One region of the Mesorhizobium sp. WSM4810 genome, then DNA from elsewhere that is predicted to be linked to it. Evidence: predicted binding sites of a transcription regulator. Region 1 holds the regulator's gene; each other region holds the start of a gene.
What was found. Region 1 encodes LexA, which represses DNA repair genes until DNA is damaged. Its sites were predicted from a motif close to TGTTCNNNNTGTGTTCNG; they were not measured.
Positions count from the first base shown of each region.

Region 2: the regulator LexA is predicted to act here: its motif matches at 1,357-1,374, upstream of AC0L3O_RS11975 (ImuA family protein).
Region 3: the regulator LexA is predicted to act here: its motif matches at 4,466-4,483, upstream of AC0L3O_RS15495 (single-stranded DNA-binding protein).
Region 4: the regulator LexA is predicted to act here: its motif matches at 3,003-3,020, upstream of recA (recombinase RecA).

Region 1 covers NZ_JBVVQV010000017.1:135,599-141,590, reverse strand. Annotated here, with positions in the region: gene AC0L3O_RS23235 (ComEC/Rec2 family competence protein) at 1-1,109, shown strand, start outside; gene lexA (transcriptional repressor LexA) at 1,103-1,855, opposite strand; gene AC0L3O_RS23225 (molybdopterin molybdotransferase MoeA) at 1,960-3,165, opposite strand; gene moaC (cyclic pyranopterin monophosphate synthase MoaC) at 3,165-3,662, opposite strand; gene trpC (indole-3-glycerol phosphate synthase TrpC) at 3,729-4,580, opposite strand; gene trpD (anthranilate phosphoribosyltransferase) at 4,585-5,595, opposite strand; gene AC0L3O_RS23205 (SurA N-terminal domain-containing protein) at 5,592-5,992, opposite strand, start outside.
Region 2 covers NZ_JBVVQV010000006.1:221,764-227,755, forward strand. Annotated here, with positions in the region: gene AC0L3O_RS11970 (DUF6504 family protein) at 1-324, opposite strand, end outside; gene AC0L3O_RS11975 (ImuA family protein) at 266-1,333, opposite strand; gene AC0L3O_RS11980 (metallopeptidase family protein) at 1,519-1,941, shown strand; gene AC0L3O_RS11985 (DUF1737 domain-containing protein) at 2,169-2,375, opposite strand; gene AC0L3O_RS11990 (HpcH/HpaI aldolase/citrate lyase family protein) at 2,401-3,285, opposite strand; gene AC0L3O_RS11995 (DUF4153 domain-containing protein) at 3,848-5,425, shown strand; gene AC0L3O_RS12000 (response regulator transcription factor) at 5,407-5,992, shown strand, end outside.
Region 3 covers NZ_JBVVQV010000009.1:69,696-75,687, forward strand. Annotated here, with positions in the region: gene gyrA (DNA gyrase subunit A) at 1-830, opposite strand, end outside; gene AC0L3O_RS15475 (helix-turn-helix transcriptional regulator) at 1,023-1,877, opposite strand; gene AC0L3O_RS15480 (hypothetical protein) at 1,963-2,499, shown strand; gene AC0L3O_RS15485 (MarC family protein) at 2,578-3,207, shown strand; gene AC0L3O_RS15490 (OsmC family protein) at 3,295-3,720, opposite strand; gene AC0L3O_RS15495 (single-stranded DNA-binding protein) at 3,853-4,365, opposite strand; gene AC0L3O_RS15500 (ArsR/SmtB family transcription factor) at 4,602-4,916, shown strand; gene AC0L3O_RS15505 (SRPBCC family protein) at 4,913-5,395, shown strand; gene AC0L3O_RS15510 (ATP-dependent Clp protease proteolytic subunit) at 5,417-5,992, shown strand, end outside.
Region 4 covers NZ_JBVVQV010000003.1:140,845-146,836, reverse strand. Annotated here, with positions in the region: gene AC0L3O_RS05850 (SUF system Fe-S cluster assembly protein) at 1-346, shown strand, start outside; gene sufA (Fe-S cluster assembly scaffold SufA) at 436-816, shown strand; gene AC0L3O_RS05840 (GFA family protein) at 1,011-1,508, opposite strand; gene AC0L3O_RS05835 (TfoX/Sxy family protein) at 1,599-1,922, shown strand; gene AC0L3O_RS05830 (PfkB family carbohydrate kinase) at 1,938-2,870, opposite strand; gene recA (recombinase RecA) at 3,144-4,241, shown strand; gene alaS (alanine--tRNA ligase) at 4,530-5,992, shown strand, end outside.

The DNA.
Region 1 (5,992 bases):
CCGCGACTGCGGCTCTCGTGGGCGCCTATGCCGGTTGGTCCGACTATCGTGCCGACAAGGCCAAGGCGCCGCGACAGCGACGGTCACCGGTCGCTTTCGTCACGCGCAAGCTCGTCGCCGGGGCAGGCACCATCGCAATGACGTCCATCATTGCCGGCAGCGCCACCGCGCTCTTCGCCATCTGGCACTTCCAGCGCGTCTCGCCGCTCAGCCTGTTCGCCAATCTGGCCGTCATGCCGATCGTCACGATCGTCATGTTCCTGGCCGTCCTCAGCGCCTTGGCAATGCCTTTCGGCCTCGACGGCCCTTTCCTCTACATGATGGGCAAGGGCCTGACGGCGATGATTGCAATTTCGGGATGGATCTCGGAGCGTTCGCCGGTCGATGCAGTCGGCCTGATTTCGTTGCAATCGGTTCTGCTGGTGACGGTCGCCCTGGTCATCGCCACGATGGCGACGACATGGCTGCGACTTGCGGCACTTCCCTTTGCGCTCGCCGGCCTGCTGACGATTTCCGAGACGCGCACCCCCGACGTGCTGATCTCGGAGGATGCGCATCTGGTGGCGCTGCCGATCGGCGGCGGCGAACTTGCCGTCAACCGGATGCGTTCGAACGAATTCACCACCGACAACTGGAAACATGCGCTGGTTTCAACAACGATCGTCGAGCCGGAGACATTCGAAAAAGGAGATGTGCGGTTCGACATCGCCGACCCGGCCGACCTGCCACCGGGAGCGCCTTTCACCTGCACTGCCGGCCTGTGCTTGGCCCGGCATCCGTCCGGCGCGCTCATTGCGCTCGCCGACAACCGCAAAACCGCGCGGCCGGCCTGTGCCTTTGCGGATTTGATCGTCATCGACGATGCCACAGCCTATTACAAACCCTGCCGCAACCCGCTGGTTCTCGTCGTCACCAAACGGCAGCTCGCTCGCATGGGCAGTGCCGCCGTCTTCTTCGATCCGCTATCGGCGACGACGCGCGCAGAAATCCGTTTTGCCGTCAGACAGCCATACAGGCCCTGGCATGAGCAGCGGCGGTTTTCGCGCGAGGCGAGGGGCCTGCCGCCATACCTCAGGGCCGAGAAACCCAAGAAGCCTGCCGTTCAGTAACGCCGGATCAGTCCGACGAGCTTGCCCTGCACCTTGACCCGGTCCGGCCCGAAGATGCGCGTCTCGTAGGCCGGATTGGCGGCTTCCAGTGCGATCGAGGCACCTTTGCGGCGGAATCGCTTCAGCGTCGCTTCCTCCTCGTCGACCAGAGCGACAATGATCTCGCCAGGCTGGGCGGTGTCGGCGTTGCGGATGATGACCGTGTCGCCGTCGAAGATGCCGGCCTCGATCATCGAATCACCCTTGACCTCCAGCGCGTAGTGCGTGCCGCCGGTGATCATGTCCGGTGGCACCGAGATCGAATGCGTCTGGTGCTGGATGGCGTCGATCGGCACACCGGCAGCGATGCGGCCCATCACCGGTATGGAGACGGTGGCAACGACGTCGTCGTCATTGCCGGCCGCACGCATGCGCGAAGGCGCCGGCTTGATCTGCCGTCCGAGGCCGCCCTGTCCAAGGCCGCCTTGCCCAAGGCTGCCTTGAATGACGCTCGGCGAGAATTTGCGCGCCGCATTGAGGCCCGGCGCGATCGAATCGGGCAGGCGCAGCACCTCCAGCGCGCGGGCGCGGTTGGGCAGGCGGCGAATGAAACCGCGTTCCTCCAGCGCCGTGATCAGCCGGTGGATCCCCGATTTGGAGGCGAGGTCGAGCGCTTCCTTCATCTCATCGAACGAGGGCGGAATGCCGCTTTCCTTCAGCCGCTCGTGGATGAACATCAGCAGTTCATGTTGTTTGCGTGTCAGCATCGCGACCCCCAACAGAATCAGAAAAACAAACCCAGAACAAACACTATCTGTTCCATTTGTGTTCCGCAACCATTTAAAGTTTAATGAATGTGTTGACGCTTTGTTCAGCGTAGCATCAGCACGCTGCAGGCGGCGCCCGCTGCGGCCGCGGGAGCGAATGGCTCGCGCACGACCAGTCCGTTGGCGTCGGCCAGCATTCTGAGCATCGAGGAATCCTGGATACTGAACGGCGTTGCCTCAAGCGTGCCGGCTTCTTCCTTCACCACCGCGCGTACATAGTCCTGTCTGAGATCGTTGGCCGGCATGGCGGCGCCAAGCCGCGCCTGACGCATGTCCTGGCGGAAAGCGCGGCCGCCGAGCCGCGCCAGCAGCGGCTTCAGAAAGAGCTGCGTGCAGACCAGGCTGGCCACCGGATTGCCGGGCAGGCCGATGCAGCGGATGTCGCCCAGCCGCCCGAACATCAGTGGCTTGCCGGGCCGCATGGCGATTTTCCAGAAATCGAGCGCCATGCCTTCACCGGTCAGCACGTCATGGACGAGGTCGTGGTCGCCGACCGAGGCGCCGCCCAGCGTAACGATGACGTCCGCGCCTGCGGCGACGGCTTTTTTCACCAGCGCGGCGATCGCCTCCTTGCGGTCGGGGGCGATGCCGAGATCGAGTGCGCAGGCGCCGACCGAGCGGGCCGCGGCGGCGACGCCATAGGCATTGGAGGAGATGATCTGGTCGGGGCCAAGGTCGCTGCCCGGCGGCAGCAATTCGTCGCCGGTGGCGATGATGGCGACCAGCGGCCGTTTCACCACGCTGACCTGTTGGTGGTTGGCCGATGCCGCCAGCGACAATGCCGCCGGATCAAGCAGGCGGCCTTTCTCCAGCAGCGCGTCGCCCTGCGAGAAATCGAGCCCGAGGCGGCGGATGTTGCGGCCTTCAACCGTCGGCGCGGTCACTTCGACGATGCCGCCGCCGAGGTCGCGGACATTCTCCTGGATGACGATGGTGTCGGCGCCAGCGGGAAGCGGCGCGCCGGTGAAGATGCGCACGGCCTGCGCCGGGCCGACTGTCCCGGCAAAGCCGCGTCCGGCCGGCGCCATGCCGATCACCGAAAGTCTCGCGGGCACGGAGGCGACATCGTCGGCCCGCACGGCATAGCCGTCCATGGCCGACGCGTTGAATGGCGGCTGGGTGCGGAGCGCGATGAGCGGCTCCGCCAGCACGCGGTCGGCGGCGTCCATCAGGGCGACGCTTTCAGCCTGCAAGGGCGCAGCGTCCTCAAGCAGGTGCTCGAGCGCCTGGGCGACCGCAAGCAGCGCCATTATCGGCCTGCCCCCTGGGCGTCCGCCTTGTAGTCGCCGGATTTGCCGCCGGTCTTTTCCATCAGCCTGATGTTGGAGATCGCCATGCCGCGGTCGACCGCCTTGGCCATATCATAGATGGTCAGGCAGGCGACCGAGACGGCAGTCAGCGCTTCCATCTCGACGCCGGTCTTGCCGGTGACGCGGGCCAGCGCCGTGACCTTCAGACCGGGCAGCTTCGCGTCCGGTTCGATATCTACCGATATCTTGGTCAACAGCAGCGGGTGGCAGAGCGGGATCAGCTCATGCGTCCTCTTGGCCGCCATGATGCCGGCGATGCGCGCCGTGCCCAGCACGTCGCCTTTCCTGGCATCGCCGTCCAGAATCATTTTCAGCGTTTCGGGCCGCATCGAGACAAGACCTTCGGCGATCGCCGTGCGCGTCGTCTCCGCCTTGTCGCCGACATCGACCATATTGGCTTCGCCTTCCGCGCCAAGATGGGTGAGGGCGGCCGACATCGTCAGGTCACCCTGGAGCGACGTCCGTCCGTTTGGACGCACAAAGCACGCTCTAACGCTTTGTATCTATGCATCATGCTCTCCGAAAAGCGATTCCGACTTTCGGGCAGATGCATTGGCGGGCGCCTTGCCCGTCAAAAGCAGGTGCGTCGCAGTGGCCACGTCCAGTTGCCGCATCAGGCTCTCGCCGACGAGGAAAGTGCCAATGTCGCTCCGTTCCAGCCTGCGGCAGTCCTGGTGCGAGAAAATACCGCTCTCGCTGACCAGCAGCCGGTCGGCCGGCACCATCGCCGCGAGCCGCTCCGATGTCTCGATGCTGGTTTCGAATGTCCGGAGATTGCGGTTGTTGATGCCGATCAGCCGCGACGACAGTTTCAGCGCGCGTTCCGTCTCGGCCTCGTCATGCACCTCGACCAGCGCGTCCATGCCGAGCTCGAAAGCCGTCGTTTCGAGTTCCCTGGCTACGGCGTCATCGACGCTCGCCATGATGATCAGGATGGCGTCCGCGCCCCACGCACGGGCCTCGAACACCTGATAGGGCTCGAACAGAAAATCCTTGCGCAAAGCCGGCAATGTCACGGCGCTGCGCGCATCGGTGAGGAATTCAGGCGCCCCTTGGAAAGACGGCGCATCGGTCAGCACCGACAGGCAGGCAGCCCCACCTTTGGCATATGCCTGGGCCAGCGCCGGCGGATCGAAATCGGCGCGGATCAGGCCCTTGGACGGGCTCGCCTTCTTGATCTCGGCGATCAGCGCGAAACTGCCGGATTTGCGTTTGGCTTCAAGGGCCGAGAGAAAGCCGCGCGGTGCATCGGTAGCCCTCGCCCGTGCCTTGATTTCGGCAAACGGCACCCGTGCCTTCGCCGCCGCGATCTCGTCGCGCTTGTAGGCTTCGATCTTGCGCAGGATATCAGACACGGCGCTATCCGTTTGAAATCTCGACCAGCCGGTCAAGCACCTTTAGCGCCCGGCCGCTGTCGATGGCTTGCGCCGCCGTCGCCATGCCATCGGCAAGCGTCGTCGCCTTTCCCGCCACCACCAGTCCGGCGCCGGCGTTCATCAGCACCGTATCGCGAAAGGCGCCGGCAGCGCCGCCCAGCATGTCGCGCAGCGCCTGGGCGTTGTAGGCGGCATCGCCGCCGCGCAACTCGTCCTTGGTATGCCGCTTCAGCCCGACCGCTTCCGGGGTCAGCGTAAAGCTGCGGATCTCGCCGCCGACCAGTTCGGCGACCTGGGTTTCGCCGGTGGTGGTGATCTCGTCATAGCCGTCGCCATGGGCGACCCAGGCGTGGTCGGCGCCCAGTGCCTTCAACGTCTCGGCCACCGGCATGATCCATTCCGGCAAGAAGACGCCAACCATCTGCCTGACGACACCAGCCGGATTGGAGAGCGGGCCAAGCAGGTTGAAGATTGTGCGGGTGCCGAGCTCGGCGCGGATCGGGCCGACATGCTTCATCGCCGGATGATGCGCCGGTGCGAACATGAAGCCGACGCCTGCGTCGTGGATGCAGCGGCCGATCGTTTCCGGCGGGATGTCGAGCTTGACGCCAAGCGCGGTCAGCACGTCGGCGGCGCCGGTCTGCGAGGACAGTCCGCGATTGCCGTGCTTGGCCACCGGCACGCCGCAGGCGGCGATGACGAACGCGGATGCGGTCGAGATGTTGACGCTGTGCGAATTGTCGCCGCCGGTGCCGACGATGTCGATGGCGCCAGCCGGCGCGTCGACGCGCAGCATCTTGGCGCGCATGGTGGCGACGGCGCCGGAAATCTCGCTCACAGTCTCGCCGCGCACGCGCAGCGCCATCAGGAAGCCGCCGATCTGGCCGGGCGTAGCGTCGCCCGACATGATGATGTCGAAGGCATCGCGCGCTTCCTCGAAGGAAAGGGAGCTGCCAGCGGCGACCTTGGCGATATGGGTCTTGAGCGCGCTCATCTTGTCAGGGCTTGGGCAACGGCGGTTTGGTCGATGCGAACGTCATATTGCGTCTGCAGCTGCGCCACCAACTGGTCGAGAAGGTCGTCGGACATGCCGGCGGTGAACGATTTCTGCTCGTCGTCCGGCACCGAGCTGGCGTCGGCTCCGGCAGGCTCGAACACTTCGGCAATCCTGAACAGGATCTGTCCGTCGCCGGTGGGCGAGGGGATCAATCCGGTCCCGCCTTCGCCTTCGCCGAACATCGCAGCCGCCCCTTCCTTGCCGAAATCGGCGTCGTCCGCCCCGCGCTTGACGCCGCGCTTGGTCTGCTTCTCAAGCTTGAGCTCGCTCGCGATCACGTCGAGCGTAGTGCCGGCCTCGAGACGCTTTTCGAGCTCCTGCGCTTTTGCGGTGA
Region 2 (5,992 bases), on a different contig from region 1:
GACATCGAAACCCTGATGGAAAAAGCGCGACAGGATGTCGTCCAGCATCGCCCGTTCGCCGCCGAAAAGATGGGTGCAGCCGGTGACGTCGAGGAACAGGCCGTCGGCTGCGTCGATCGCCACCAGCGGGGTGTAGCGGTCGCACCAGTCGGCGAGGCTTTCGAGCAGGCGGCGGTCGGCCTCGGGATCGGCTTCCACGACGTCGATCGACGGATGCATGGCGCGCGCGTCGGCTATGCCCATGCCGCGCTTCAGGTGAAGCGCCTCAGCCCGCTCGTCGAGGGCGGCGATGCGCTGCGCGTTCGCCTGGCGATGGCTGATCACCAGCGGCAGGTGATCCGACGGCCGCGAACGCCAGGACCGTCCCAGACGCTGGCGCAGGATCCTTTCCGCGGCGAGATGCGGAAACCACAGGGACAGGATTCGCTGCCGGTTCTTGCCGTCCTTCCCTGGTCCTTCTTTCCTCGAAACTGCATTCATCGGGGTTCCACTCCAGTGTGAATTGTCCTGGCAAGGCGGTGCGGCTCTTGCCGATGCTGACGGTGAAGGCGGGGCGGCCGATCGAGCCGGCGAGCGGCCCGGCGATCGTCTGGCGCGGTGCCGACGGCGCCGCCGACAGGACGAGGCGGACGGGCGCCGCCGTCGGCTCGGGTTCGCCGGCCTGGCGCAGCAGGAACACCGGCCGGCCGGCGCTCTGCGCCCGGGCGTGCAGCCGCCGCGTCGCGGTGAGGTCCAGCCGCTGCGGACTGCCGCGGATTTCGAGGATGACGGCGGCGAGCGCCGTCATCCGGACGGCCTCCTCGGCGGTCCACAGCGCGTCGAGGAGCCTTGGCGCCTCGGAAAACAGCAATTGCTCCGGCTCGATGCCGAAAAGGCGATGAAGCCCTGTGGCATAGGGGAAGCCGGCCTCGCGGAAGATTTCCGCGGTGCCGATCCACAGGACCGGCAGTCGCGGCCCCTTTTTGAGGATCAGGCCGACGAGCGACAGGGCGAAGCCGGCGACGGCTCCGGCATCGCGGGTCGCGGCGCCATGGATCTCGCTCAGCGCCGCCTTCGGCAGGCCGCCGCCGAGCGCAGTATCGAGACCTTCGGCGCCGGTGCGCAGAAACGCATCGGGCGGCGCCACGGCGAGGCCGCGGCGGACAATTGTCAGATTTTTGGGCGGGATGTCCGCTGTTGGATCTTGGGGCGTGACATCAGCTGTTGGATTCCGGGGCGCATCAACGGGAGCGCCGGCCGGCGCCTGCAGGCGCTCGGGCAGCGTTCCCTCGATCTTCGCGATCTGGCGGCGCAGGGCAAAAACAGTCTCCCGCGCCACGGCGCTTGTCGCCATGACGGTCAGCTTCCACTCACAATTGTTCCTGTTATGTTCTAATAGATTCCAGAGGGCGGCCGAAGAGTCAAGCGGAGTCATGGGCGCAGTCATGGGGAATTAATTCCTGCCGTACGTGGACGGCTACCCGGCCATTTGCCGAGTCCGGCGCGAAAGCCTATATGCCGGGATCAGAAGGACAACGCATGGCCCGCATCTACAAAACCCGTACCTGGCACGACGAGCTTTCGCCGTCGATGGAGGAAATGGAGTTCCTGGCGCTAGAAGCTTACGCCCATCTGCCGGAGGAGTTTCGCAAGCTGACCGGCGAGATCGTCATCCAGATCGCCGAATTCCCGACCGACGAGATCATGGACGATTTGTCGCTGGAAACGCCTTTCGACCTGCTCGGCCTGTTCGAGGGGCGCGGCATCGCCGAGCGCTGGAATCCGCAGACCGGCGAGGGGCCGAACCGCGTCACGCTCTACCGCCGCGCCATCCTCGACTACTGGGCCGAGAACGAGGAGACGCTGGGCGACATCGTCACCCATGTGCTGATCCACGAGATCGGCCACCATTTCGGCCTGTCGGACGATGATATGGAGCGGATCGAAGAGGCAGCCGAGTAAAGGGATCGACGTCTCATTCCTTCGCGGCCCCCCTCTGTCCTGCCGGACATCTCCCCCTCAAGGGGGGAGACTGGCAGCTTTGGCCCGCACCGCACACGCTGCAACTCTGAAGATTGGCGAAAGCCGATGCGACATCCGATCTCCCCCCTTGAGGGGGAGATGTCCGGCAGGACAGAGGGGGGTGCTGGCCCGCCGACATCTGGAAGATGTTTATGCTCGATGCGATGTCACCAATCGCTGAGCTTGGTGCCAGGGCCGTATTCCTGGCCCTCGACATCCTTCACCACGGCCTGGCCGCAGCGCATGACCTTGGTCTGCTTGTCGTAGGAATAGGTTGGCGAGCCGAACAGGTGCCAGCCCTTGTTCAGCGCCGCCGTCACCTTGTGGCAGAAGCTGGAATCGTCCGGGCCGGACAGAAAGCGGTAGAGTTTCATTTTTCATTCCTGTGGTGGGTTGCGATCATGTCCCGCTGGCGCTGGCGGCCGCCTTCGCCAGCAGTTTCTCGGCCTGCGCCAGATGCAGCCGCTCGAGCATTTTTCCGTTCAGCGCAATGACTTGCCTGCCGGCATTTTCGGCAAGCGCGAAGGCCTCCTTGACCGCACGCGCCTCGGCCACGCCTTCGGCAGATGGTGCAAAGGCGCGGTTTGCGGCATCGATCTGGGCCGGGTGAATCAGCGATTTGCCGTCGAACCCCATGGCGGCTGCTTCCGTGCATTCGCGCGCAAAAGCGTCCAGATCACGAAAATCGTTGAAGACACCGTCAAGCAGGTCGAGGCCACCGGCGCGTGCTGCGAGCACCATCTGCATCAGCCATGGCGTGAGATAGCGCCGGTCGGGCGTAGCGAGAATGCCGGTGTCCTTGACCAGGTCGTTCGTTCCGGCAACGAAACAGACCAGCCGCGAGGCCGGATCGCGGCCAAGCTCGGCAATCGGGCCGATGTTGAGCAGCGCCTTGGGCGTCTCGATCATCGCCCACAGCTTCACCGCGTCGGGTGAAAAATTGTCGTCGAGGACGTCGCCGGCTTCCAGGACGTCGCGCGGCGTGTCGACCTTGGGCAGCAGGATGGCGTCGGGCTCGCAGCTTGCCGCCGCCAGCAAGTCCTTGGCGCCCCATTCGCTGGAGAGCGAGTTGATGCGCACGATCATTTCGCAGCGCAGGTTTGCGCGGTGAGCGAAAATATCAGCCAGTTTTTCGCGCGCAAAAACCTTGTCGGCCGGGGCGACGGCATCTTCGAGATCGATGATCACGGCATCGCAGGCCAGCGACGAGATCTTGGCCAGCGCCTTGTCGTTCGAGGCCGGGACGTAAAGCACCGAGCGGCGCGGGCGGCAGGTTTCAGTCATGCCTGATCTATGCCGCCTGGAGGCGATCGAAGCAAGCACACAGGGCAATCGCTTCGGGCAGTCATAGCTTGCATTGGATGCAAGCCAATCATCGAAGTTGGCGCCGCCCCTCATCGCCCTGCCGGGCACTTCTCCCCGTATAGGGACGGGGAGAAGTGGGTGGCGCAGCCTCGACGCCATTCTTGCAACGCTGGTGATTGGCGAAACCGGCGATGAGAGCACCCTCTCCCCGTCACTATACGGGGAGAGGATGCCGGCAGGCAGGTGAGGGGCAGCGCAAGAGCCCGGAAAGGGGTGACGGGGCGGATTCAAAGCTGAAGTGATTCCTGACCCTGCACAAAAACTGCACAACATTGCGGAAAATCTCCTCGGACCCGCCTCGCTGCCTGCATTTCGGCCGGCGAAAAGGGCGCATGCAAGAGCGCGAAAAGCCCCGTTGGTTCCTGCCCCTCCGCGATGACGGTTGCTGGCTCATCGATCCGCCGCGTTCGGCGACTCTCTTTCCCTTCATCCGCAAATCTCCGCCCCCCGGCCGGATCAAAGCCGCTGAGAAAACCCGATCATGACATCGCTGCTTACCGCCGCGCCGGGCACTTGCGCGCGCTTCGGCGTTGCCGTCCTGCTTGCCGCGCTGGCCGATTTCTTCTTCTATGGGCAGCCGGTCGGCATCACGCTCTTCCTGTTCGGCATGACGCTGGCCGCCGCGGCCGCGGCGCTCCAGCCGTCGGCGCTCGGCGCCGGCCGGGCCTGGTTCAAACCCGTTGGCCTGCTTGTCGGGCTACTGCCGTTCCTTGAAAATGTCAGCGCGCTGTCCGTCGCGATCGGGCTTGCGGCGCTGGCCGTCTTTACGCTTTCGCTGGTCGGGCGGCTGCGGCGCGGATTTGGCCGCATTGCCGGCCAGGTCGCGCTGTTCCTGCTCGCAGCGCCGTTTCGGTTCGTCCACGATTTCGTCCGCTGGCGCAAGGCGGCGCAGCGGCTTGGCCGGCGGCGCATCGGCTTTGCGGCGATCGCCGTCTGGATCATGCCGCTGACCCTGGGCGCAGTTTTTCTGGCGCTGTTCGGCGCCGCCAATCCGGTTATCGAGAACTGGCTGTCGCTGATCGATCTCCACGCACTGCTCGACCTCATCCAGCTGCCGCGGCTGGCCTTCTGGCTGCTCGTGCTTGCCGGCGTCTGGGCTTTTTTGCGGCCGCGCCTGCCGCGCTTCTTGCGCCGCATTGCGCATCGGGGGACACCTGTCCCTGTCAGCGGGGTGACGACAACGACAAAACCCGCCAGGGCGATCGAGGACATCATCTTCGGCAAGGCCGCCATCCTTCGCGCGCTGGTGGTCTTCAACATCCTGTTCGCGATGCAGACGGCGCTCGACGCCACCTATCTGTGGGGCGGCATCGCCCTGCCCGACGGGCTGACCTACGCCGCCTATGCGCATCGCGGCGCCTATCCGCTGATCGTCACGGCGCTGCTCGCCGCCGGTTTCGTGCTGGCGGCGCTCAGGCCGGGAAGTGCCACTTCCAGCGATCCGTTCATCCGCCGGCTGGTCTATGTCTGGGTGGCGCAGAACATCGTGCTGGTCATCTCGTCGATCCTGCGGCTTGAACTCTATGTCGGCATTTATGCGCTGACCTACTGGCGCGTCGCCGCCTTCGTCTGGATGGGGCTGGTGGCGGCGGGCCTTACCCTGATCATCGCCCGCATCGCGCTCGGAAAATCCAATGAATGGCTGCTTTCCGCCAATCTTCTGACGCTATCGGCGACGCTTTATGCCTGCTCGTTCATCAATTTTGCCGCCCTGATCGCCAACTACAATGTCGAGCACTCATTCGAAATGACCGGCCATGGAACCGAGCTCGATTTCTGGTACCTGCGTTCGCTCGGTCCCAGCGCCCGGCCGGCACTCGATCGCTTCCTCGAGCAGCAGGCCAGGACGAATGCGGCCAGCTTTTCCCCCTACCGCGAACTCGCCCGTTTGCTGGGACAGGACGAGGCCCGCTACCGCGCGGCCCAGGAAACTGGCGCGCCTGGAGCTTTCGCGACTGGCGGCTCCTTCGCACTCTCGACACGTCTATCCCGTTCGTGGTTCCTCAGGGCTCCGAACCCTTCGTGCCGGGCCGCTGATCGATGCCGCATCACATCCTGATCGCCGACGATGATCCGCACATCCGCGAGATCATCTGTTTCGCGCTTGAAAAGGCCGGCATGAAAACGGTTGCGGTAGCCGACGGCGCCGCCGCATTGCAGGCGATCGAGCGCCGCGCGCCCGACCTTGTCGTGCTCGACATCGGCATGCCGGAGATGGACGGGCTGGAGGTCTGCCGGCGGCTGCGGCACACATCCGATGTACCGGTGCTGTTCCTGTCGGCGCGTGATGAAGAAATCGATCGCATCCTCGGGCTCGAAATGGGTGGCGACGACTATGTCACCAAGCCGTTCAGCCCGCGCGAGCTGGTCGCCCGCGTCAACGTCATCCTGCGGCGTGCCCGCCCGGCAAAAGCCGAACCGGCCGACGACAGGCAATTTTTGCACGGCCGTCTGGCTTTGCTGCCGGCCAGCCACGCCGCCAGCTTCGACGGCAGGCCGCTGGTGTTGACCTCGATCGAATTCGCCATCCTGAAAGGGTTTCTGGCGCGCCCGGCGCATGTGCTTGGGCGCGACATGGTGATGGCCAATGCCTATGCCGGCAACATCCATGTCGCCGACCGCACCG
Region 3 (5,992 bases), on a different contig from region 1:
TTCACCTGGTAGGGAACCTCGGTGATGACAATCGATTCACGGTCGTTGCCGCGCGCCTCGACATTGACGCGGCCGCGCATGACGATGGAGCCGCGGCCGGTCGAATAGGCGCTGTAGATGCCGGAACGGCCGAGCACGATGCCGCCGGTCGGGAAATCCGGCCCTGGAATGATCTCCATCAGCGCCGGCAGATCGATTGCCGGATTGTCGATGAGGGCAATGGCGCCGTTGCAGACCTCGCCCAGATTGTGCGGCGGGATGTTGGTGGCCATGCCGACGGCGATACCGCCGGAGCCGTTGACCAACAGGTTCGGAAAGCGCGCCGGCAGGACTTTCGGTTCGCTGCCGGACGCATCATAAGTATCCTGGAAATCGACGGTGTCCTTGTCGATGTCTTCCAGCAACTCATGCGCGACCTTGGTCAGCCGCGATTCGGTGTAACGCATCGCCGCCGGCGGATCGCCGTCGATCGAGCCGAAATTGCCCTGCCCGTCGATCAGCGGCACGCGCAGCGACCAGTCCTGCGCCATCCGCACCAAAGCGTCGTAGATCGATGCGTCGCCATGCGGATGGTATTTACCCATCACGTCGGCGACCGGGCGGGCCGACTTCACATATTTGCGGTTCCAGTGGTAGCCACTCTCATGGGCGGCATAGAGGATGCGGCGATGCACCGGCTTCAGCCCGTCGCGCACGTCGGGCAGCGCACGGCTGACGATCACGCTCATCGCGTAATCGAGATAGGAGCGCTGCATCTCCTCGATGATGGATATCGGCTCGATGCCGGTGGGCCCGCCGTCGGCGCCGCGCGGTGTCTTCTGGTCGGTCAAATCAGGTCACAATCAAATCGGGAATCACTCGGTGCTTATATAGGAAGCCGGGCCGAAACTCCAACGTCCGCGGCAGTTTTCCAGTGTCGGTTTTTGTGGTGATTTCAAAAGGATATCACTGATTGCGACGATATGGCCGAGGCGCTTTCGTGGCCGCCGGGGCAAAGCTCATTGGCAGGCCAATTTTTTGCTTCACAAAGCCGGAACCACGGATGCGTTCGGCAATTTATCGCCTCGCCGCCGGAGCCGGTAGGCGCCGGGCGCCTCCCCCATCACGCGGCGGAAACGGTGGTTGAAGGTCGACAAATCGTTGAACCCGGCTTCGAAGGCGATCGTCGAGATCGCCTCGTCCGACATGCGCAGCCGCACCGCCGCCCTGTGCAGCCGGGTTTTCAGCACGAATTGGTAGGGCGTCATGCCCGCGACATGCCGGAAGCTGCGCAGGAAATGGTAAGGACTGGTCGCCGTTTCGCTTGCAAGCTCGGCGAGCGAGACCGGGCTTTCGGCATCCTTTTCGATGCGCCGCACCGCCTCCGCGACGCGTTTCTGATCGCGGCGGCTCGGTGAACGGGCAGCGGGCGTGAGACCGGAGGCGACGGCTGCGCCGGCAATCCGCAGTCCGAGTTCCTCGAACGCCTCGATGTCGGCCATCTCGCGCGCGGCTTCCGCCTCGGCCAGCAGCCGTGCCAGCCCCGGCAAGGGCGGCAGAAGCGGCGTCTTGAAGGCCAGCTTCTTCGCGCCCGGCACATCGGCGACGATCTGTTCCATATAGGCCGGGCTGAAATGATAGGAGATGCAGCGGTCGCCGGCGCCATGCTCGTGCCCACACTCGTAGCAAGTGCGGGGGTTGCCGAGCAGAATTGCGCCCGGCGTCAGCATCGCCGTGCCCTGGCGTGCGCGGTAGCGGAAGGTGCCGTTGGTCACCACTGCGACACAGAAGCTGCGATGCTCTTCCTCGAACGGGCGATCAGCGACGCCGGCAGTGCAGACCACGTCCGACACCCGCCAGCCTTTTCCGGACGCCAGTGTATGCACGCTCGTCGTCATGGCCAAAAGATAGCAATTTTTCCCAAGCGCAAGAAGACTGCCAGGGCCTATTCTTCCCGGTCTCCTGACAATGTGGGCAGAAACCATGTTCAATTCATCCTCCTTTGCCGAAGCCCTGCACAGTGACGGGCCATCCGCAGGCCTTGCCGAAAAACTGAACCTTTACGGCCGCTTCGTCGGCGCCTGGACGTTCGATGCCACGCGCCATCTCGAAGACGGCCAGGTTCTGACCGGACGCGGCGAGGTGCATTTCGGCTGGGTGCTCGAGGGCCGCGCGATCCAGGACGTATGGATCTTGCCCGCGCGGGACAGTGGCGCACAGAACTCGCTCGGCAAATGGACCTTTTATGGCACGACACTGCGCGTCTATGACCCCGGTGCCGACGCCTGGCATATTTTCTGGAGCGATCCGCGCACCCAGTATTACAGCCGCCAGCTCGGCCGCGCCGAGGGCGACACCATCGTCCAGCAAGGCGCCGACGGCACCGGCGCCTCGGTGCGCTGGAGCTTTTCTCGGATCACCGAAAATTCGTTCCGCTGGCTGGGCGAACGCTCGCAGGACGATGGCGCGACCTGGCGGCTCGAAGTCGAGTTCCTGGCGCGGCGCGTCGCCAGCGCCTGACCTGCACGGTTCCCCCTGACGCCGCTTTGCTCTACCAATGCTGGGGTCTCGGGCACCGCCCGGCGGGGAGGGTCAGAGATGCCGAGCTTCGACAGCCTGTTCAACGCCTTCGTCACCATTCTGGTGACCATCGACCCGCCTGGCCTGGCGCCGCTCTTCCTCGCCGTGACGCGCGGCATGAACCGCGAGGAGCGTAACCAGGTTTCCGTGCGTGCCTCGATCATCGCTTTCCTGGTGATGGCGGTGTTTGCAATCGCCGGCGCATCGATCCTGTCGGTGTTCGGCATCACGCTGCCGGCGTTCCGCGTCGCCGGCGGGTTCCTGCTGTTCTTCATCGCCTTCGAAATGGCGTTCGAGCGCCGTCAGGACCGCAAGGAGAAGATCGGCGACGTCGCCATCACCAAGGACATGATCCACAACATCGCCGCCTTTCCGCTGGCGATCCCGCTGATCGCCGGTCCGGGGGCGATTTCAGCGACAGTCCTGCTGTCCGGCTCGTTACCAGGTTTGGGCGCGCAGGCAGCCCTTGTCGGCATCATCGCGATCTGCCTTGTCCTCACCTACCTGGTGTTCGTGCTGGCCGAGCGCATCGACCGTATCCTCGGCCAGACCGGCCGCTCGATCCTAACCCGGCTACTCGGCGTCATCCTGGCGGCGCTTGCCGTGCAGTTTGTCGCCGACGGCGTCAAGGCGTTGATGGCAGCATGAAAATGAAAGCGGCCTCGCGCTTGATTGCCGAGGCCGTCATTTACGTTGTCCATCTCGCGCAACGAACCGCCACTGGCGGGCGCTATCCTACTTCGCCGTCGTATCAATAACTTCGAAGTCGTGGGTGATCTCGGCGGTCTTGGCCATCATTGCCGAGGCCGAGCAGTATTTTTCGATCGAAAGATCGATTGCCCGCCTGACCTTGTCATGCGAAAGCGCGCGGCCCTCGACGATGAAATGCATATGGATGCGGGTGAACACCCGCGGCTCCTTCTCCGCCCGGTCGGCATCGAGTTCGACCACGCAGTCCTCGACCGCCTCGCGGCCCTTTTCAAGGATGTGGACGACATCATAGGCCGAGCAGCCGCCAGTGCCGAGCAGCACCAGTTCCATAGGGCTCGGCCCCGGCGTCTTGCCATCCGGTCCGAACGCGGTTCCCAGCACCACCTTGTGACCGCTGCCGGACTCGCCGACGAAAGTGCGCTCCTCGACCCATTTGACCCGTGCTTTCACCTGATACGTCCTTTCACCGCACACCGCTCAAACGCACAACGTCCCGAAAATCCAAGATAGATTTTCGGGACGCCAATGCGTGGCCTCAAATAGCTGGCCGTCAGCTCGCGCAGAGCCGCTCGCTCCAAGCGATCAGAACGGAATTTCGTCGTCGAGTTCGCGCGACGAACCGCCGCCACCCTTGTTGCCGCCGCCGCGATTGAGACTCTCGCCCGGGCCGGACTGGCCGAAATCGGAACCGCGGCTGCTGCCGCCACCGGCATAGCTGCCGACCTGACCGCCCTCGCCCTGCCCGCGTGCGTCGAGCATCTGCAGTTCGCCACGGAATTTTTGCAGCACGATTTCGGTCGTGTAGCGATCATTGCCGGTCTGGTCCTGCCATTTGCGCGTCTGCAACTGGCCCTCGACATAAACCTTCGCACCCTTCTTCAGATATTGCTCGGCGACCTTGGCGAGCTGATCGTTGAAGATCACGACATTGTGCCACTCGGTCTTTTCCTTGCGCTCGCCGGAAGTCTTGTCGCGCCAGCTTTCCGACGTGGCGACGCGGATGTTGACGACCGGCTCACCCGAATTCAAACGGCGGATTTCCGGGTCCGCCCCGAGATTGCCCACCAGAATGACCTTGTTGACGCTACCCGCCATGATACTTCTCCGCGCTCATCCGAAACAAATTTTCTCGCTCCCACCTTATAGACTGCGGACATTCCCCGCCTGCCGTGGCTGGCTTTTCCCACAAGGTTTTTGTTCTCTTTTCGTTCTATAACCATCAATCCGTATTGTCAAGGAATGTCAGCAATCGACGGGTTCCGCCGTGCCGTTCCATATGGGCGCGAAAAGACTGCTTGCCAAATCAATAAGCGTAGACTTATGCTTCCGCCATGATCGAAGCCGAGATTTTTCGAGCGCTTGCCGACCCGACGCGCCGCGCCGTCTACGAACGGCTCGCCGCCGGCGAGATGACGGTGTCGGAACTGCGCAGCGGCATGAGCGTGTCGCAACCGGCCGTGTCGCAGCATCTTGCAGTGCTGCGCGGCGCCGGCCTGGTGGCCGAGCGGCGAGCCGGCCGCAACGCCTATTATCGCGCCGATCCGCAAGGGCTTGACCCTCTGCTCGGCTGGATCGAGCGTTACCGTGCGTTCTGGCCCGAGCGTATCGAACGGCTCAAGGCGGTTTTGAAGGATATGGACCAATGACGGCAAAACAGCATTCCGACATGGCGGCAGATTCAATCGAGTTCGAGTGCGAGCTTCCAGATCCGCCGGAAAAAGTGTGGCGGGCGCTGACTGTGCCGGACCTGCTCGCGGCCTGGATGATGCCGAACGACATCAAGCCGGAGATCGGCGGCCGCTTTGCCTTTGCCAAGGCGGATGCACCGATCGAGTGCGAAATCCTCGACGCCGAGCCCGAACGCCTGCTGCGTTATTCCTGGCGGGAGCGGCCGGCGCCTGGCGATACAGCGGATCCGCTCACCAGCCCGCTGGACAGTATCGTCACCTTCACGCTCGACCGCACTGTGTCGGGCGGCACCCATCTGCGCATCGTCCACAACGGATTTGCGCGAGTAGCCACGCCTGCGATTGCCGGCGCCGGTTGCCGGGTTTCGCTCAACGCACACAGCCCAAGACAGACCATAGCCGCAAACACGCCTCGCCTCGTCCTGCGCGCGGCCTGAGCAGCACAACGGAGAAAAGCGATGAGCGGTTTTGCCAATCTGGTGCCGATGGTGATCGAGCAGTCGAGCCGCGGCGAACGCGCCTTCGACATTTTTTCGCGGCTGCTGCGCGAGCGCATCGTCTTCATCAACGGTCCGATCGACGACAATGTGTCGGCGCTGGTCTGTGCCCAGCTCCTGTCGCTGGAATCCGACAATCCCGATAAGGAGATTTCCCTCTACATCAATTCGCCGGGCGGCGTGGTGACCAGCGGTTTCGCCATCTACGACACGATGCAGTATATAAGCAGTCCGGTATCGACCGTCTGCATGGGCTTTGCCGCCTCGATGGCCTCCTTCCTGCTGATGGCCGGCACCCCGGGGCGACGCATCGCGCTGCCCAACGCCAGCATCCTGCTGCACCAGCCGTCAGGCGGTTTCCAGGGCCAGGCCTCCGACATCCAGCGCCACGCCGAAGGCATCCTCAGGACCAAGCGGCGCATGACCGAGCTTTACGCGCACCACTGTGGTCGCACGTTCGAAGAAGTCGAACGCACGCTCGACCGCGATCATTTCATGACCGCCGCGGGGGCAAAGACATGGGGCCTTGTCGACCAT
Region 4 (5,992 bases), on a different contig from region 1:
CAATGAGGTGGTTTCCGCCTCGGCCATTCCCGCCGACGAACTGGCACGGCTGACCGACGACATCGTTTCGGCGCTGAAGACGGTCTACGACCCGGAAATCCCGGCCGACATCTATGAGCTCGGCCTGATCTACAAGATCGACATCGAGGACGACCGCTCGGTCAAGATCGACATGACGCTGACCGCGCCGGGCTGCCCGGTGGCCGGCGAAATGCCGGGCTGGGTGGAAAATGCCGTCGGCGCCGTCGAAGGCGTTTCCGGCGTCGAGGTCAACATGACCTTCGATCCGCCCTGGTCGCCCGACCGCATGTCGGAAGAGGCGCAGGTCGCGGTGGGCTGGTATTGAGGCGCACTTGCGCCAGGCAGAAAACTTCACCATTTTAGGTGAAGACTCATTCCGCAGGCCTTGAACCTGCGCGAACGCGGAGAAAAAGAATGGGACGCTTCGCCGTCATCACGATGACCGAAAAGGCTGCCGATCGGGTTCGCGAGATCGTCGCGACCCGTGAGAATGCGCATGGCATTCGCCTTGGCATCAAGAAGGGCGGCTGCGCCGGCATGGAATATACGGTCGACCTGGTGACCGAGCCCAACACCAGGGACGATCATATCGAGCGCGACGGCGCCCATGTCTATGTCGCGCCTGAGGCAGCGCTTTTCCTGTTCGGCACCGAGATGGATTTCGAGCAGACGACGCTGCGCACCGGCTTCACCTTCCGCAACCCGAACCAGAGCTCGGCCTGCGGCTGCGGCGAATCGGTGGAGCTCAAGCCGGCCGATCTGAAGGCCCTGGCCGAGGCGCGCGCATCGGCCTGATCTTCCTTCGCCCCCGTGTCCCCCTCATCCGGCCCTTCGGGCCACCTTCTCCCCGCTGGGGAGAAGAGGCTTGCATCAACGCTGGCCACCTCCTCTCCCCTCGGGGAGAGGTCGGATTGCCCCGAATTGCCCTTCGCAATTCGGTTGGCAATCCGGGTGAGGGGGCTTAGCCTATGCGAACGGGGAGAAGGGACCTAATCCACCCACATTCCCGTTCGCTTGTGCCAGTCTGCGATCGATTCCTCGGGATAGACGTCGAAGACCTTGTCGTCCTTGCCGATTTCGGGCTCGACCCAGTTCGCCCTGTATTTCAGCATGAGGTGCACCTTTTCAGGCGGTTTCGGCAGGTCGGTGTCGATCGCCGAGGCGAAGGGGTGGACCAGTTCCGGCCAGGTCCGGTCGTAGAGCCACAGTGCCGATCCGCATTTCCTGCAGAAGTTCCGCTCGCCTGACGAGATCTCGCACTGCGGATGCTCATCATCCTCGATCTCGGCCTGGTAGGCGCCAAGATTGCGCTTGCCCTTGATTTTCAGCGTCTCGTAATCGGCGCCGAGATTGATGGCAAAGCCACCACCGCCCTGCTGCTTGCGGCAGATCGAGCAGTAGCACAGCATGAAAGGCACCGGCGTGTGGCTTTCCACCTCGAAGCGGACAGCATTGCACCGGCAGGACCCTTTGAGCAGAAGCGGCATGAAAAACTCGGACGAAATTGGTTTTCAACTTGTCAGGATGGTGCCGGTTGCGGCGATGACAAGGGGAAATCCGGATGACATGATTGCGGCATGGACAATGAACGCATTGCCGAACTTTTCGAAGCCCTCGGCCCGGTCAGCATTCGCAAGATGTTCGGTGGCAAGGGCATCTATTTTGATGGCGTTATCGTCGCCATCGTGGTGCGTGGCGAATTGATGCTGAAGGCCGACGCGGAAAGCGCGCCCGAATTCGAGGCGGCCGGCTGCCGGCAATGGACCTATACCGGGTCGCGGCACGGCAAGCTGGTGTCGATGCCGTATTGGAGCGTTCCCGACAGCGCCTTCGACGATCCGGATGAGATGGCGGTCTGGGCGCGGCGGGCCTATGAGGCGGGGCTGCGGGCCGGCAAGTAGCTGCTGGTCGTCACCTCATGCCAATTCCTGCGGCTCGGGCACAAGGGCCAGCGCGTCGGCAAAGTCTGCCGCCGTTAAGCCCGGCACAAGCCCGGCACTTTCGATCGCGAGCATTGCCGCGGCAACGCCGTCGCGCAGCGCTGCGCGCAGCGTCAGGCCGCGCAGCAGGGCGGCGACCGTTGCGCCCGCCAGCGCATCGGCGGCGCCGTCCGTGACTTTTTTCGGCGGCAGGATCGAGAAGGCGTCGGTTTCGTCGAAACCGAGCACTGGACCGTCGCCAGCGGTGACCACGCCGCTTTTCAGGCCGGCGCGTCTTAAGCCGTCGACAATGCCACGCTCGTCAGCATCGACGTCGGCGCCGGTAAGCGCGCCGGCCTCGTGCCGGGTCATGAAGGTCATCGCCAGAAACTCCAGCACCAGCGTCAGCCGCGCCGCCTTGCTGGGCGAAACGGCAAGTGCAAACACCGGCTTGCCGGCTGCAAGCGTCACCAGCCGCTCGAGCGCCGTCGACGGCAGGTTGGCGTCGCACAGAACCGCATCGGCGGTGCTGATTGCCTCGCGCACCTTGGCACGGCGGATCTGCTTGGCAAGCGCCAGGTCGTAGAGCGCTATGTCGGCAAGACCGACGATCAGCGCGCCGTCGCCGTCGAATATCGTCGTGTTGCTCGGCGTCGTGCGATCGAGGAACACCACGGACAGATCGGCAATGCCGGCCGCAGCGACGGCGCGCGCGACCGTATCGGCCAGAACATCGCCGCCGCGAACCGAAAGCAGCGAGCCGGAGACGCCGCGGCGCACGGCGCAGCGCAGCGCATTGAAGACGGCGCCGCCAACCTCCTCGCGCATCATGCCGGGATTTGACGCCGCCGGCACAAAGGCGCCGGCAAGCCGGCCGCGCCGCTCGATATAGACGCCGCCCACTGCCAGGATCGTCGGCGACTTCATCATGCCCAGTGAGATGACCTTGTTGCCCGGATGGAGACTAGGTTGTCCGGCGGAACCCGGCAACCCGAAGCGCGATTCGGAAGATGCCCAGCAGAATCCTGCGGGTGAAGCGGGATACATCCTGGGGTGAAAACGCGAAACAAAAAAAGAACAAATCCGGATACTGTTGGTTTTTCAATCGTTTGTCTCCCCTTGCCAGACGAGAACAAAAAAGGTACAAATTAGTAAGGATTACGGATTGTCCGGCCTTCATTGACGACCAAGGGGTGATGTATCATGGCTCAGAATTCTTTGCGGCTTGTAGAGGACAAAACGGTGGACAAATCAAAGGCTCTGGATGCGGCGCTGTCGCAAATCGAGCGTGCCTTCGGCAAGGGCTCGATCATGCGGCTCGGCGCAAACGAGCAGGTCGTCGAGATCGAAACGGTGCCGACCGGTTCGCTTGGCCTCGACATCGCGCTCGGCGTCGGCGGCCTGCCGCGCGGCCGTATCATCGAGATCTACGGGCCGGAAAGCTCGGGCAAGACGACGCTGGCGCTGCACACTGTGGCGGAGGCCCAGAAGAAGGGCGGCATCTGCGCCTTCGTCGATGCCGAGCACGCGCTCGACCCGGTCTATGCCCGCAAGCTCGGCGTCGATCTCGAAAACCTCTTAATCTCGCAGCCCGATACCGGCGAGCAGGCGCTGGAGATCTGCGACACGCTGGTGCGTTCCGGCGCCATCGACGTTCTGGTGGTCGATTCGGTCGCGGCGCTGACGCCGCGCGCCGAAATCGAAGGCGAGATGGGCGATTCGCTGCCCGGCCTGCAGGCCCGCCTGATGAGCCAGGCGCTGCGCAAGCTGACCGCCTCGATCTCGCGCTCCAACACCATGGTCATCTTCATCAACCAGATCCGCATGAAGATCGGCGTCATGTTCGGTTCGCCCGAGACCACGACCGGCGGCAACGCGCTGAAATTCTATGCTTCGGTACGCCTCGACATTCGCCGCATCGGCTCGGTCAAGGACCGCGACGAGGTCGTCGGCAACCAGACCCGCGTCAAGGTGGTCAAGAACAAGCTGGCGCCGCCCTTCAAGGTGGTCGAGTTCGATATCATGTATGGCGAGGGCGTGTCCAAGACCGGCGAGCTGGTCGACCTCGGCGTCAAGGCCGGCGTGGTCGAAAAGTCGGGCGCCTGGTTCTCCTACAATTCGCAGCGTCTCGGCCAGGGCCGCGAGAATGCAAAACTGTTCCTGCGCGACAATCCCGACACGGCGCGCGAGATCGAATTGGCACTACGGCAGAATGCCGGGCTGATTGCGGAGAAGTTCCTCGAGAATGGTGGTTCCGAAGGCGGAGACGACGGTTTCGAGGACGAAGCTGGCGCCATGTAGGCTTCGGCAATGGCCGGAGTTTGGCCATGATTCCCGCACATCACCTCCAGCCTGTGTAATCGAGTTCTGTATTGTTGCGTTCGAACCGCCGGCCTAGCGCCGGCGGTTTGCGTTTCAGCGGTGGCGCCGAGATGACCGGCAAGCCGGCAACGAGATGACCGGCAAGCCCCGCAAATTGGCCCAATACCGTGTTTCTGGACAGGGTGCAACGCGGCGGCTAAAAGGCCATGTCCATTTGCCGTCGGCCGGGCCGACGGCTCTCTCTAAAGCTAAAAGGCAGTGTTATTCATGAGTGGCGTGAATGAGATCCGGTCGACATTCCTCGACTATTTCCGCAAGGAGGGTCACGAGGTCGTCGCGTCGAGCCCGCTGGTGCCGCGCAACGACCCGACACTGATGTTCACCAATGCCGGCATGGTGCAGTTCAAGAACGTTTTCACCGGCCTGGAAAAGCGACCCTATTCGCGTGCCACGACAGCTCAGAAGAGTGTTCGCGCCGGCGGCAAGCACAACGACCTCGACAATGTCGGCTACACCGCGCGCCACCTGACCTTCTTCGAGATGCTCGGCAATTTCTCGTTCGGCGACTATTTCAAGGAGCGCGCCATCGAGCTTGCCTGGAACCTGATCACCAGGGAGTTCGGGCTGAAGAAGGACAAGCTGCTGGTCACGGTTTATCACACCGACGACGAGGCTGCCGGCTACTGGAAGAAGATCGCCGGCTTTTCCGACGATCGCATCATCCGCATTCCGACCTCGGACAATTTCTGGGCGATGGGCGACACCGGACCTTGCGGTCCGTGCTCGGAGATCTTCATCGACCGTGGCGAGCACATCTGGGGCGGCCCTCCCGGCAGCCCCGAGGAGGATGGCGACCGTTTCCTCGAATTTTGGAACCTGGTGTTCATGCAGTACGAACAGGTGACGAAGGACGAGCGCATCGACCTGCCGCGCCCGTCGATCGACACTGGCATGGGCCTGGAGCGCATGGCCTCCATTCTGCAAGGGGTCGAGAGCGTCTTCGAGACCGACCTGTTCCGTCACCTGATCGAGGCTGCGTCATCCGCGCTCGGCCGCGGTCCGGATGCCGACACCGTCGGATCGTTCCGCGTCATCGCCGACCATTTGCGTTCGTCCTGCTTTTTGGTGGCCGACGGGGTGCTGCCGTCCAATGAGGGCCGCGGCTACGTGCTGCGTCGCATCATGCGCCGCGCCATGCGCCATGCGCAGCTTCTGGGCGCCCATGATCCGCTGATGTGGCGGCTGGTACCGGCGCTGGTGCGCGAGATGGGCCAGGCCTATCCGGAACTGGTGCGTGGCGAACAGATGATCACCGAGACGCTGAAGCTTGAAGAAACCCGTTTCCGCAAGACGCTTGTGCGCGGCTTGGGCCTGCTTTCGGAAGCGACGGAAAAGCTGGGTGCCGGCGACATGCTGGATGGCGAGACCGCCTTCAAGCTCTACGACACCTATGGCTTTCCGCTCGATCTGACGCAGGACGCGCTGCGTCAGCGCAACATCTCGGTCGATCTTGCCGGCTTCACCAATGCGATGGAGCAGCAGAAGGCGGAGGCGCGCAAGAGCTGGGCTGGTTCCGGCGAGGCCGCGACCGAAACAGTGTGGTTCCCGGTGCGCGAGATGCATGGCGCCACCGAGTTCCTCGGCTACGAGACCGAGCAGGCGGAAGGCCTTATCCAGGCGCTGGTCAGGGACGGCAAGATCGTCGACAGCGCCGCCAACGGCGAGGCGGT